Regions from separate parts of the Tardiphaga sp. OK246 genome, predicted to be linked through region 2. Evidence: riboswitches for the same ligand, from Rfam matches in the RefSeq annotation. Region 2 holds a riboswitch; each other region holds the start of a gene.
The links. Region 2 has a riboswitch for cobalamin ahead of CHC01_RS22495 (TonB-dependent receptor). Riboswitches for the same ligand answer to the same signal wherever they lie in the genome.
Positions count from the first base shown of each region.

Region 1: it holds a riboswitch for cobalamin, as region 2 does, so the genes downstream of both, metE (5-methyltetrahydropteroyltriglutamate--homocysteine S-methyltransferase) here and CHC01_RS22495 (TonB-dependent receptor) in region 2, are expected to answer to the same signal.
Region 3: it holds a riboswitch for cobalamin, as region 2 does, so the genes downstream of both, CHC01_RS16325 (DUF1636 family protein) here and CHC01_RS22495 (TonB-dependent receptor) in region 2, are expected to answer to the same signal.

Region 1 is NZ_FZOX01000002.1:975,648-980,005, forward strand. It holds gene metE (5-methyltetrahydropteroyltriglutamate--homocysteine S-methyltransferase) at 1-1,979, opposite strand, end outside; cobalamin riboswitch at 2,084-2,295, opposite strand; gene CHC01_RS12015 (M23 family metallopeptidase) at 2,464-3,867, opposite strand; gene CHC01_RS12020 (protein-L-isoaspartate(D-aspartate) O-methyltransferase) at 3,975-4,358, opposite strand, start outside.
Region 2 is NZ_FZOX01000005.1:217,172-221,529, forward strand. It holds gene CHC01_RS22490 (PepSY-associated transmembrane domain-containing protein) at 1-179, opposite strand, end outside; gene CHC01_RS22495 (TonB-dependent receptor) at 182-2,449, opposite strand; cobalamin riboswitch at 2,557-2,748, opposite strand; gene CHC01_RS22500 (alkaline phosphatase D family protein) at 2,892-4,358, shown strand, end outside.
Region 3 is NZ_FZOX01000003.1:709,922-714,279, reverse strand. It holds gene CHC01_RS16340 (tyrosine phosphatase family protein) at 1-120, shown strand, start outside; gene cobS (adenosylcobinamide-GDP ribazoletransferase) at 113-877, opposite strand; gene cobT (nicotinate-nucleotide--dimethylbenzimidazole phosphoribosyltransferase) at 878-1,933, opposite strand; cobalamin riboswitch at 2,033-2,223, shown strand; gene CHC01_RS16325 (DUF1636 family protein) at 2,333-2,782, shown strand; gene cobU (bifunctional adenosylcobinamide kinase/adenosylcobinamide-phosphate guanylyltransferase) at 2,779-3,309, shown strand; gene cobW (cobalamin biosynthesis protein CobW) at 3,310-4,323, shown strand; gene cobN (cobaltochelatase subunit CobN) at 4,339-4,358, shown strand, end outside.

The DNA.
Region 1 (4,358 bases), on a different contig from region 2:
TCCACGGCCCAATCGAGATAGGACTTCCATTCCGATTTGCGCAGCGGAAGCCCTTCGCGGAGTGCCGCTTCGTCGATCTGGATCATACCGGCGCCAGCCTTTTCCAGATCGGCCACCTCATCGCGTATCGCGAGCGCGATCTGGCGACACGCGACTTCGCGGGGAATGTCGTCACGCACGAACGACCAGTTCAGGATCGTGACAGGCCCTGTCAGCATGGCCTTCATCGGACGTTCGGTGAGCGACTGTGAGTACTGCCACCATTCGACGGTCATCGGATGCGGCCGGGACACGTCGCCGAACAGCACAGGTGGCCGCACGCAGCGGGAGCCATAGGATTGCACCCAGCCATGCTTGGTGAAGGCGAAGCCGGAAAGTTGCTCACCAAAATACTGCACCATGTCGTTGCGCTCGAACTCGCCATGCACCAGCACGTCGAGGCCGATATTCTCCTGCCAGCGCACCGCCCTCGCCGTCTGGTTCTGCAGGAACGTCTTGTAGGCAGCATCGCTGAGCGTGCCCCTGACATGGGCCCCGCGAGCGTTTCTCACTTCCGCGGTCTGCGGAAACGAGCCGATGGTCGTTGTCGGAAATGCCGGCAGTTTGAAGCGTCGGTGCTGTTCGGCAGCGCGCGTGGCAAAGTCACTGCCCCGACGACGCATGGTCGCGTCAACAGAGGCGACGCGTTTGGCGACCGCAAGATCGTGGATCTTCGACGACGCCAGTCGCGCAGCCGCCGCGGCATCCGACGCGGCAAGCGTTGCAGCGACATCAGCGCGGCTGCCAGCCAGCGCTGCTCCAAGTGCGGCCAGCTCTTCCATCTTCTGGATCGAAAAAGCCAGCCAGCTTTTGACGTCCGGATCGAGATCAGTCTCAAGGCTGAGATCGATCGGCACATGTAGCAGCGAACACGACGGCGCGAGCTCAACGCGATCCCTCCCCAAGAGATCGACCATGGGTTCCAGACTATCGAGCAGACTGGACAGATCGGATCGCCAGATATTGCGGCCATCGATCACGCCCAGCGAGAGGATCATGTCCTTCCGCGCCTTCGCAGCGACTTCATCGAACTGGTCCTGCGCGCGGACCAGATCGAGATGAAGCCCGGCGACGGGAAGCGACAGGGCCAAATCGAGGTTGTCGCCCAGCTCACCAAAATACGTGTTCAGCATGATCCTGAGTTGCGGAACCGCTTCGGCAAAAGCCGCATATGTCTTTTGCAGCGCCTGCCGGGCCGGCGCGTCGAGATCGAGCACCAGACATGGCTCATCCAGTTGCACCCACTCGGCGCCGCTATCGGCTAGTTCCCCGAGCACCTCGACGTAAACAGGCAGCAATCTGTCGAGCAGTGTCACCGGATCGAATGACGCATCCGCGCTCTTGGCCAGTTTCAGATAGGTCACAGGCCCGACTAGCACGGGTCGTGTCTGATAACCCAGCGATCTCGCCTCCTCGTACTCCTTGATCGGCTTGCGCGATGCGAGACTGAAGGTCTGATCCTGCGCCAGTTCAGGCACCATGAAGTGGTAGTTGGTATCAAACCACTTGGTCATCTCCTGTGCTGGTGCGCCTTGCGACGTGTCACGCGCATGAGAGCCGTGTGTACAGGCCTCGTCATGCGCGGCGCCTTGTGATCCACGTGCCATGGCAAAATAGGTCGCGAAGGAAACGTCTCCTCCCTTCCAGCCATAGACTTTGGGAATGGCGCCTACCATGACGCTGGTATCGAGTACCTGATCGTAGAATGAGAAGTCGTTCGACGGCATGACCGTGATCCCGAGCGACTTCTGACGCGCCCAATTTGCGGCACGCAGCCCGACGCCGACATCGATCAGCGCATTCTCGTCGATTGCACCGGACCAATAGCTTTCCAGCGCCATCTTGAGCTCACGCCGCGGACCGATCCGTGGCGTGCCCAATGCAGCAACAGGAAGTGAAGTAGCTGATTTTGAAGAAGTAGACTTTGACACAGTAGACATGGCTTAACCCCAATGATTGGGGGCAAAAGGCCAAAGTGACACGTCTGGATTCCACGACGGCAGTCGCGGAATCGCAACCGCACCACCGGGACACCCCGCCCGAGGACGTTTATGTTGTCGAGGCAGGTCTCCTGGCTCGCGGGTCAATGCTGCTGTCCGGCCTTCCCAAAACCTTTGCAGGTCTCAGTGACTTTAATGGACAGCGGCTCACCGCTTACAGTTGCGGGGGCAGCTCCGGCCTTGGCTTAACGCCTCACCGGCTTCCCTCTTAGCTTCGGGCAAACCTTCCCGAAGAACCACGACATGTTCACATATGGGCAACATCGCGCGGCAGTCAACCGAGCTTGCGTGCGCAAGCTGCCCACTCGCAGCAGCGCGTTGAAGATTTCGGAGCTGGAGTGGGCCGCAGCCCCGAGATCAAACGCAGCAAGCCCGGCACGAGGCCGGGCTTGCTTAAATGCGAACTACACTTCGTGGATTGCGCTTACGCCCCGTTGAGGAACTGCAGCGGATCGACCGGCGACGAGCCCTTGCGGATTTCGAAGTGAAGCTGCGGCGAAGTAACCTCACCGGACTGGCCGGACTTGCCGATCACCTGACCGCGCTTGATGGTCTCGCCACGCTTCACCATCAGCTCACTCGCATGGGCATATGCGGTGACGTAGCCGTTGGAGTGACGAACGAGGACCAGATTGCCGTAGCCCTTCAGCTCGTTGCCAGAATAGGCAACGACGCCATCTTCGGCAGCCTTGATCGGCGTGCCTTCCGGCACGGCGACGTTGATGCCGTCGTTGGACTTGCCATTGGTCTTGGCGCCGTAGCCTGTGACCACGCGGCCGCGCACCGGCCAACGGAACGTCGGCAAAGCGCCGGTTGCGTCAGCGGCTTTAGTCGGCGATTCCGGCGCGATTTCCTCAGGCGTCGTCGTGGCACTTGCCAGACGGGCCTTCTGTGCGGGTTCGGCAGAAGCAACACGGGCCACGGCAGCGGACGTGACCGCGCCAGCCGGAGCAGCCGTCACGGCTGCGACGGGCGCAGCGAGCGGCGCGGCTGCAGGAGCTGCATTGGCCGTACGCGCGCCGGGTACCGTGATCTTGGAGCCGAGCTTCAACTGGGCAGTCGGCGCCAGACCATTGGCGCGCGCGAGTTCGGCCACCGGCACGTTGTTCCGGCGCGAGATGCTCATCAGTGTATCGCCGCGATTGACGAAATGCGTGGTCGACGCGCCGACGGCAGGTTTGCTCGGAGCAGCGGCAACGGCCGGAGTTGCCGCGGCGCCCTGGCGCGGAATGATCAGCGACTGGCCGGGCGACAGCGCGCGCGGCCCCTTGTAGCCATTGGCCTGCAGGATCGCAGCCGACGAGACGTTGTAGCGCTTCGCCAGACCATCGAGCGTATCGCTGGTGCCGACGATGATCGAGGTGCCGCCATCACGGGCAAGGCCGTTGGTCGCTGCAACCGAGCGCGGCGCCGTGGAGCCGGTGGTTTCGATCGGCGCGCGTGCGGGCGGCGGCGTATACATACCGTTGCCGCCCCCGCTGACGGGAGCAGCCGACGCAACCGGACGAGCTGTCGGATAGGACTGCGGCGCCGAGATCGGCGGCGGCAAAGCCTGGGATTGATACTGCGGCTGCGGATTATAGGCCGGGCGCTGATATTGTGGCAGTTCCTGGCGCTCGACCGGCGCGCGCGGTGCGCGCTGCGGTACCGAGCCGGTGGTTTCGCCTTGCCAGCCAAAGCCACGGGACTGACCTGAGTCAAAATTTGGATTCTGAGATAGCCGTGTCTGCATGTCGGCGCTGCAGCCGGCAAAACCGATAGACATCAGCGCCAGCACCGCGACCTGCGGAGCGCGGCGCGAGTAAAGCAACTCGACAACGCTGGACATTGGTTACTCACTCATACGCAACAAACAACTGAATTGAGTAAACACCGTCTCCGTTACCAAGCCTTTAACCTTGCGACCAACACGTGACAGCCGTTCACGAACTTTTTTCAGAGTTCGCGCGCGATGCCCGGAAGTGCAGGCACGAAACGTACATCCACGAGCTCCTTTCGCTCCAATCCATCCCCGGTTTTGCGGATCCGGACCAGGGTCTGGACACCATTATGAGGACCAACCGGCGCAAGCAGAATACCCCCCTCCTCAAGCCGATCGGTCAGCGCCACCGGCACCTCCTCCACTGCGGCGGTCACGACGATCCGGTCAAACGATCCCAAATTGGCAGCCGGATTGAGGCCATCGCCGAGCATGACCTCGATATTGTGGAGACCGAGTGCCTCCAGCCGGGTCCGGGCGGCATCGGCCAGCGTGCGATAACGCTCAATGCTGAGCACGTCGCGGACAAGCTTTGACAGGATCGCGGCCTGGTAGCCCGA
Region 2 (4,358 bases):
CAGACGATGTCGGGCAATGCTGCCAGCCGCTCCTTGTCGGAGAGGCCGGGAAACGCGACATACATCATCACCACGCCGGAGATGAACCACATCGCGAAGAAGAGACATGTGACGATGCCGACCCAGCGGTGGCCGATATACAGCCACCGCCGGAGAGTGCGTGTCAGCTTGCGTGACAAGCTCAGAACTTCACGTTGACGGCGAGTTGAGCGGTGCGTGGCATGCCGAGCATCCACTGATTGTCGCTGTAGCTCGACGTCGCGTAGATCTTGTCGAACAGGTTGTAAACGCGCAGCGACACCGTGGTGTTGACGTCCGGCTTCCATTGCAGGCCGGCATTCACAACTGTGTAGCTCGGCATTTCCAGCGTATTCGCGTTGTCTGCATAGGTCTTGCCGACAATCTGCACGCCGGCATTGGCCGACCAGTTTGGCGCAAAGCCCCATGTTGCCCAGATATTGGAGACGTTCTGCGGGACATTGATCGGGACGTTGCCGGCAAAATTCACGCCGCTGGCCTGCAGGAAGTCGTCATACTTTGCGCGCAGGAGCGCGGTGTTGGCATCGATGCGCCAGCCGTATTCGAGCACGAGACCGATCGAGGCCTCGACACCGCGCGACGACTGCTGGCCGACCTGCTGAACCGCTCCGCCGCTACCGGGAACGACGGCCAGCAGATTGTTCTTCACGATCTCATAGGCAGCGAGCGTCCACTCGCCGCGGCCGCCCCAGAACGACTGCTTGACGCCGATCTCGGCCTGTTTGCCGGTCGCGAGGTCAAACTTCGCATTGGCGTTACTCGCCGAGATCAAGCCGCCGATGGTATCGACCGCCGTCGAATACTGGCCATAGAAAGCAAGGTTCTGAATCGGCGTATAGACGACGCCGGCGCGCCACGAGGTCGCCGAATAGTCCCGGGTGTAGCTGTTGGCGGGGGTGCGATAGTCGGTTCGTTCGACGGTCGGTTGGTCCTGGCGGACGCCGGCGATCAGCGACAATTGTTCGGTGACGGCCAGTCGGTTCTCGGCGAAGAATGCGTACTGATTGGCGACGCTCTTGAAGCCGGGAATCGTCGGGTCCGGGCTGCTGAACAGGCCGGGATCGAAATTATACGGATTGACCGATGAGGACCCGCTAAACGGCGAATTGTTGGTATGCTTGAAGTCGATGCGGTTAACGTCGAAGCCCGCCACGAAGGTGTTGACCATGCCGAACAGATGGCCCTCGAAGGTGGCGTCCATGCGGTCGCCGATCTGCTGCTGCTGGTGGAAGATCTCGAGATAATCGCCGCGATCGATCAGGCCGGTGCCGGAATTGAAGCCGTAGATCTCGACCTCCTTCCAGTGGCGCTTCGCATACATGTAATAGAGCGTGTTGCGCAGGGTGATGCCGTCGGCCACCTGCCACTCGGTCTTCACCTGGCTCCAACTGTCCTGATAGCGGATGTTGCTGTCGCTGACATTGTAGTTCTTGAAGCGGATCGCCTCATTGAGCTGGCCGTTAATCAGCGGCGTGCCGAAATATTTTGATGGATGGCGGTCGCCATAGTCGGTGGAGAGCGTCCAGGTGATGTCCTCGGTCTGCTTGATCTGCACGGCGGCGTGCAGCGCGATGTTCGAGGTGTTGTCGCGATCGACCCAACCATCGGACGCGTTGCCGGTGACGGCGATACGATAGGCGACGTCCTTGCTGACCGGGCCGCCGCTATCGAGAGCGATGCGGCGCGTCATGTTGCTGTCCAGAGAGATTTCGGCCTGGTTGCGTGGCACCCAGAGCGGCAGTTTCGAAATCACGTTGATAGCGCCGCCGATGGCGCCTTCGCCATACATGACGGAGGCGGGGCCGCGCAGCACTTCGATCTTCTCGGCGGTCCAGGTGTCGAAGGGGAAGTTCACCGTGCCGGAGCCGACATAGAGGCGTGTGCCGTCATAGAGCGACGTGACAGAGCCGCTGCCGGCGAAGCCGCGGGTGCTGAAAGCGATGCCGCCATTGCCGGGTTCACCGATGGCCGTAAAGCCGGTGGCATTCTGCGTGACGGCATCGACCACGTTCTGCTGGCCGCGCTCGGCCATGGTTTCCGCCGAGATCACCTCGACGCTGGCCGGCGTCTGCAGGCGCGTCAGGCCGAGGCGGCTGCCGGTCGACGTTGTGCCGGTGAGGTTGAGCGTCGGCGCTGCGAAGACGGGGCCTGTCGGCGTGGCAACCGGCGCGCCGGTATTGGCGGCGACATTGCGCTGCTGCCGCAAGCGCGCGGCGCGCGTGGCCTTGCCTGATGTGGCGCGGCGCGCGCGCGTTGGCGTCACCGTCGGCTGCACCACCACGGGGTCGAGTACGTGGTGCGATTGCGCAGGTCGCAGCGAGCCCTCGGCGGGCACAAGGAAGCAGGACAGTGCGACAGAGGAAAGAAGAGCTTTGCATTGCTTCAATGCGACGGGAGAAACGGAGGTCATCTACAGGACTCGCGGTTACGTGGCACGTCACCGCAAACCAAGTCTCGCCGCCGCTTTTCAAAGAGGCAGTGTGACTTCCACCAGGACACCCCGCCCAATGTGCTCGCGTGTGACCACGACTGGCGGCAGGTCTCCTGGCTCGCGGGTCACTGCCTGTCGCCGCCTTCCCAGGTGAACACCCAGTGGCTCTTGGCGCAGGCTCGCCGCTTACAGTTGCGGGGGCAGCCGCGGAATCGGGGGATCCCCCTCACCGCATTCCCTTTTGATCCCCGAAGGGAACCGTCACGTTCACGTTAAGGTGAAATTTCCAAATGTGTCAATCAAGTTGCTAGTCACTCGCAACGTGCGCTGACAGGTGTTGATATTGCGCATCACCTGTCATCGCAGCGTCAAGCGATCTGCCTAGAGCCACTGGTGCCAGAGCCAGGATCAGGAGTTCGCCATGGCGCTACATATTTCCCGTCGTCGCTTCCTCGCGCACTCAGCCGCAGCAGGCGCAAGCTTCCTGGCGATGCCTTACCTCAGCCGTGCGGCGGATCGTCCGCTCGTGTCGCATGGCGTGCAGTCCGGCGATGTCGGGACGAGCAGCGGCATGATCTGGTCGCGCGCGGATCGGCCGGCGCAGATGATGGTGGAGGTCGCCACTACCGAATCCTTCAGCAATGCGCGCATGTTGCCGGTTATCACGGCGCTGCCCGAGAGCGATTTCACGGCGAAGTTGCTGCTCGATAATCTGCCAGCCGGGCAGGACATCTTCTACCGCGTCAAATTCCGTGATTTGTCGCATACCGCAATCGTCGGCGAGCCGGTGATCGGCCGCTTCCGCACCGCGCCAGCGGATCGCCGCGATGTGTCCTTTGTCTGGGGCGGCGATGTCGCAGGGCAGGGCTGGGGCATCAACGCCGATGACGGCGGAATGGTCACCTTCGCCACCATGCGCAAGCACAATCCGGATTTCCTGATCCATTCCGGCGATACCATCTACGCCGACGGCCCGATCCTGCCTGAAACGAAACTGCCGGACGGCACGATCTGGAAAAACACCATCACGGTGCCGGAAAAGGCGAAGGTCGCCGAGACGCTCGATGAATTCCGCGCCGCGCACAAATACAATCTACTCGACGACAATGTCCGCGCATTCAATGCGCAGGTGCCGATCTTCGGCCAGTGGGACGATCACGAGGTCACCAACAACTGGTCGCTCTCGAAACAGTTACCGGCATCCTACAAGGAGCGCGACATCACGCTGCTGGCTGCGCGCGGCGCCCGTGCCTATCACGAGATGTATCCGATCTCGGTCAATCCGGCCGAACCGGGCCGCGTCTATCGCACGCTCAATTACGGCCCGCATCTCGACGTCTTCATGCTGGACGAGCGCAGCTATCGCGGGCCCAACGGCCCGAACCTGCAGGACACCTATGGTCCCCATGCGTATTTCATCGGTCCGGAGCAGATGGCCTGGCTGAAGCGCGCATTGATGGCCTCGAAGGCGACCTGGAAGGTCATCGCCTCGGATATGCCGATCGGCCTCGTCGTCTATGACAACGCCGCCGACAAAACCGGGTCTGAGGCCATCGCACAGGGCGACGGACCAGTGCGGGGCCGCGAGCTGGAAATCGCCGATATCCTGCGCTTCATCAAATCGGCCGGTATCCGCAACACGGTCTGGCTGACCGCCGACGTGCATTACACGGCGGCGCATTACTACAATCCGGAAAAGGCGCAGTTTCAGGATTTCGAGCCGTTCTGGGAGTTCGTTTCGGGCCCGTTTCACGCCGGAACTTTCGGGCCGGCGGCGCTCGACAATACCTTCGGTCCTGAGGTCCGTTTCGTGAAGGCGCCGGGGCCCGATAAGCAGAATTTGCCCCCGTCGGCCGGCATGCAGTTCTTCGGTCACGTCAAAATCGAC
Region 3 (4,358 bases), on a different contig from region 2:
TTGGCCGACGAACAGCTTGGCCGCGACGGCCGCATGGTCGAAGCCATCGCACGCATCGGCCGCGGTGCGGACGCTTTTGAAGGTGAGGCTTATCGATTGCCGTTGAACTGGCCTATTTGATCAGGGCTGCGACGCCGAGCAGAAAACCGATCTCGAAGAGTTGCTCGACGGCACCGAGCACGTCGCCGGTGTAACCGCCGATCAGTCGACGCGACCAGAGTGCGAGCAGTGCGGCGAGCGCTGCGCCGAGCAGAAGACCCGCAAAAAGCGATGCGACCGAGACGAGCGCAAGCGGGATTGCTGCAAGCACGACCACACCAAGTGCAAACAACGATTCCTCAAATCGCACGGGCGCCTCGGCGTAAGTGACCTTCATCGCACTGGTATCGCCGCTATAGGGCAGGCGGTTCATCACGAAGGCCGGCATGGCGCGTGCTGCGGCGTGGACGGCGATCAGCGCTGCCGCACCTGCCCACAGCGGCAATATGGCGAGCGCCGCAATGCGCAGCGCCGTGCCCAGGCAAAGTGCGAGCGCCCCGTAGGTGCCGATGCGGCTGTCCTTCATGATTGCAAGACGCTTTTCGATCGTCCAGCCTCCGCCGAAACTGTCGGCCGTATCGGCAAGGCCGTCTTCATGCAGCGCGCTGGTCAGAGCGATGCTTGTCGTGATCGCCAGCAGGGCGGAAATCAGCGGTGACCAGAATTCGCCGACAACGAGAAACACGATTGCGGATGCAGCACCGATGCCGGCGCCGACCACCGGAAAATACTTCATTGCACGCGCAAGCCAGTCAGGCCCTTGCGCGTCGACAGTTGCCGGTACCGGCAGCACCGTCAGGAAACGGATCGCATTCAAAAGATGCGGATCCAGCCTCATCTAGATCTTTCCGGCCAGCACGTCGTCGAGGCTCGCAACATCGGTCAGCATGCGCGCAGCGGCACGGACCAACGGCACCGCAAGCAGCGCGCCGGTGCCTTCACCGAGCCGCAAGCCGAGATCAAGTAGCGGCTGGGCATCGAGCGCGTTGAGTACGATGTCGTGGCCGCGTTCAGCCGAACGGTGCGCGAAGACGCAGTAGTCGCGTGCGGCCGGGCACAGACGAACGGCGAGCAATGCCGCGGCGCTGGAGATGAAGCCGTCGATGATCACCGGCCGCCGTTGCGAAGCTGCGCCGAGGATCGCTCCGGCCATGCCCGCGATTTCCAGCCCGCCTAATTGGGCCAGCACATCCAGTGGCGCAGTTGCGTCGCTGCGCGCTGCCGCCTTCGTGATCGCCGCGCGCTTGCGCGCCATGCCGGCATCATCCTGCCCGGCGCCAACGCCGATACAATCATTCAGGGGTGCCGGTGCGAGTCGATGAACCACCAGTGCCGAGGAGGCCGTGTTGCCAATTCCCATCTCGCCGAGCGCGATGATGTCTGCGCCGGCCTTGATCTCACCGACGGCGATTCTGAAGCCGCGCGTCAGCGCATCGGCCGCGTGCTCTGCCGTCATCGCTGGCTCGCGCGCGGCATTCGCCGTACCCATGCGGACCTTTGCATCGATCAGCTTCGGGTGCACCGGCAGCTCGGCGGCGACGCCGATGTCGATCACGCGCACACCGATGTCATTGGCCGCGGCGAAAGCATTGGCCGTGGCGCGGCCGGCCAGATAGGTCATCACCATCGCGACCGTGACCGCCGATGGATATTGCGACACGCCTTCGGCCACCAGTCCGTGATCCCCCGCGAACACCAGCAGCACGGCATTGTCACCGCGCGGTTCGCCTGGATGCCGGATCATGCCGAGTTGCAATGCCAGCTCCTCGATTCGTCCGAGCGATCCCAGCGGCTTGGCCTTGCCGTCGATGGCAGCGCGGATTCCTGCCGCGATCTGCGGGTCAACAGGCGCAATGGCGGGCGGCTGCCACAAGGGCTGGGAATGGGCGGACATAGGGTTCCTTTTCGCGGCCTAACTGACGCAAGACGACCTGCAAGGTCAACAGGTCCGGGCGACAGTCCGTCGGCGCGGTTGACCCCGGCGCACCCGGCAGATAGCGTCTTTTGCGATGGTCCTTCCGCGTGGAAGGTGAATAGGGAAGCCGGTTTGAGGCCGGCGCTGCCCCCGCAACTGTAAGCGACGAGCCCGCGCCGGTGCCACTGGGAATTCTTCAGAATTCTTGGGAAGGCGGCAACAGGCTGTGACTCGCAAGCCAGGAGACCTGCCATCACGAACTGTGCTTTGGTGGCGTCGTCGGGGCGGGGTGCACCGGACGGGAGCGAACTGACGGCCATGCTGTCGGCGCGATCCAACAAAGCTCGTAGGCCCGCGAGGGCATGAACTGAGCATGTAATGGATCACGACAGCGCCGATATCTCTGGCGAACAAATTTCGGTCGAACCGCCGCGCCCCGTGCCGGCGGGTCCCGTTGTCGTGAGCGTGTGCATCAGCTGCAAGGCCGCCGAAACCGGCACGATCGTCGGGCCGGACATGTTCGATGCGGTGAAGGCCGCGCTCGGCGATGGCGATGCCGCCGTGATGGTGCGTCCGGTGCAGTGTCTCAGCGTCTGCAAGCGGCCAGCAACCGTTGCGGTGACGAGCCCTGATGGCTACACGTTCCTGTTCGGCGATCTGCAGACCGATAGCGGCAGCGCGGCGCTGGTGTCTTTCGTGGAGTCCTATCAGAAGGCCGACTACGGCCTGGTGCCATGGCGCGAGCGCGCCGAGGTGCTGCGCAAGGGCATGGTCGCGCGCGTGCCGCCGATGCGTTGGTCGCCTGAAGATGGGCGTGCGCCGAAATGACCGCGGTCTCCACCACGTTGGTGCTGGGCGGTGCGCGGTCCGGCAAGTCAACTTTCGCCGAGAGGCTGGTCGATGGCATCGGCCTGACCAAAGTCTATCTTGCGACTGCAACGGCCGGTGACGACGAGATGCATGCCCGCATCGCGCAGCATCGCAAGCAGCGCGGCGAAGGCTGGATCACCGTGGAAGAGCCGCTGGCGCTGGTCGATGCGCTGACGCGCGAGGCGACGGTCGGCCGCGTCGTGCTGGTGGATTGCCTGACGCTATGGCTGTCGAATCTGATGTTTGCCGAGCGCGATCCGGAGATCGAGGCAAAGCGTCTGGTGCGCTTCCTCGATGTCTCGCGCTATCCGATCGTTTTCGTGTCCAACGAAGTTGGCCTCGGCCTCGTGCCGGAGACACCGCTCGGCCGCGCGTTTCGCGATGCGCAGGGCCGCCTCAACCAGATCATCGCGGCCGCCGTGCCGAATGTTGCTTTCATTGCCGCCGGGCTTCCGCTCTGGCTCAAGCGTTCCCAGGAGAATTGAATGTCCCGCGTTCCCGTCACCGTCCTCACCGGATTTCTCGGCGCCGGCAAGACCACGCTGCTGCGCTCGCTGCTGACCCAGGCCGATGGCCGCCGCATCGCCGTGATCGTCAATGAGTTCGGCGATGCCGGTTTCGATGGCGGTCTGGTCGAGGAATGCGCGGCAAAGGCCTGTGCGCCCGGCGATATCGTCGAGCTTACCAATGGCTGCATCTGCTGCACCGTCGCCGACGACTTCGTGCCGACCATGGATAAGCTGCTGTCGCGCGAGCGTCCACTCGATGCCATCGTCATCGAGACCTCCGGCCTCGCGCTGCCGCAGCCGCTGTTGAAGGCCTTTGCCTGGCCGGCAGTGAAGACTCGCGCCACTGTCGATGGCGTCGTCACTGTCGTCGACGCGCTGGCGCTCTCTGAAGGCCGTGTCACGCTGGACGAAGACGCTGTTGCCGAACAGCGCGCCAAGGACGAAGGCATCGAACACGACGACCCCATCGAGGAAGTGTTCGAGGACCAGCTCGCTTGCGCTGATCTGGTGGTTTTGTCGAAAAGCGATCTCGTCGCTCCAGAAAAGCTCGCCGAGATCGAAGCCAAGCTGAAAGCCGTGTTGCGCCCCGGTGTCAGCATCGTGCGCTCCAAGGGCGATCTCGCGCCATCGGTGCTGATCGGCCTCAATGCCGCCGCCGAGGACGACATGGCTGCCCGCGTCGGTCATCACGGCGAGGAGGAAGAACACGACCATGACGACTTCGACAGCATCGTCGTCAAACCCACCGCTGCTGCGAGCATCGATGCGATGCGCGCACGCATCAGCGACGCGCTCGGCCTCGACGGTGTCCTCCGTGTGAAGGGCCATGCCCGCATCGCCGATAAATCTGCGCCGATCGTCGTGCAGGCCGTTGGCGCTCGCGTTGAACTCGCCTTCGCCCGGCCGGACGTGATGCAGGCCGAGCATCTGGTGGTCATCGGCCTCAAGGGATTCGACGGCGACGCCGTGCGAAAGGCACTCGCCGGGTAACGCAGGTTCACCCGCATGCATCTGAAGCTCGATAC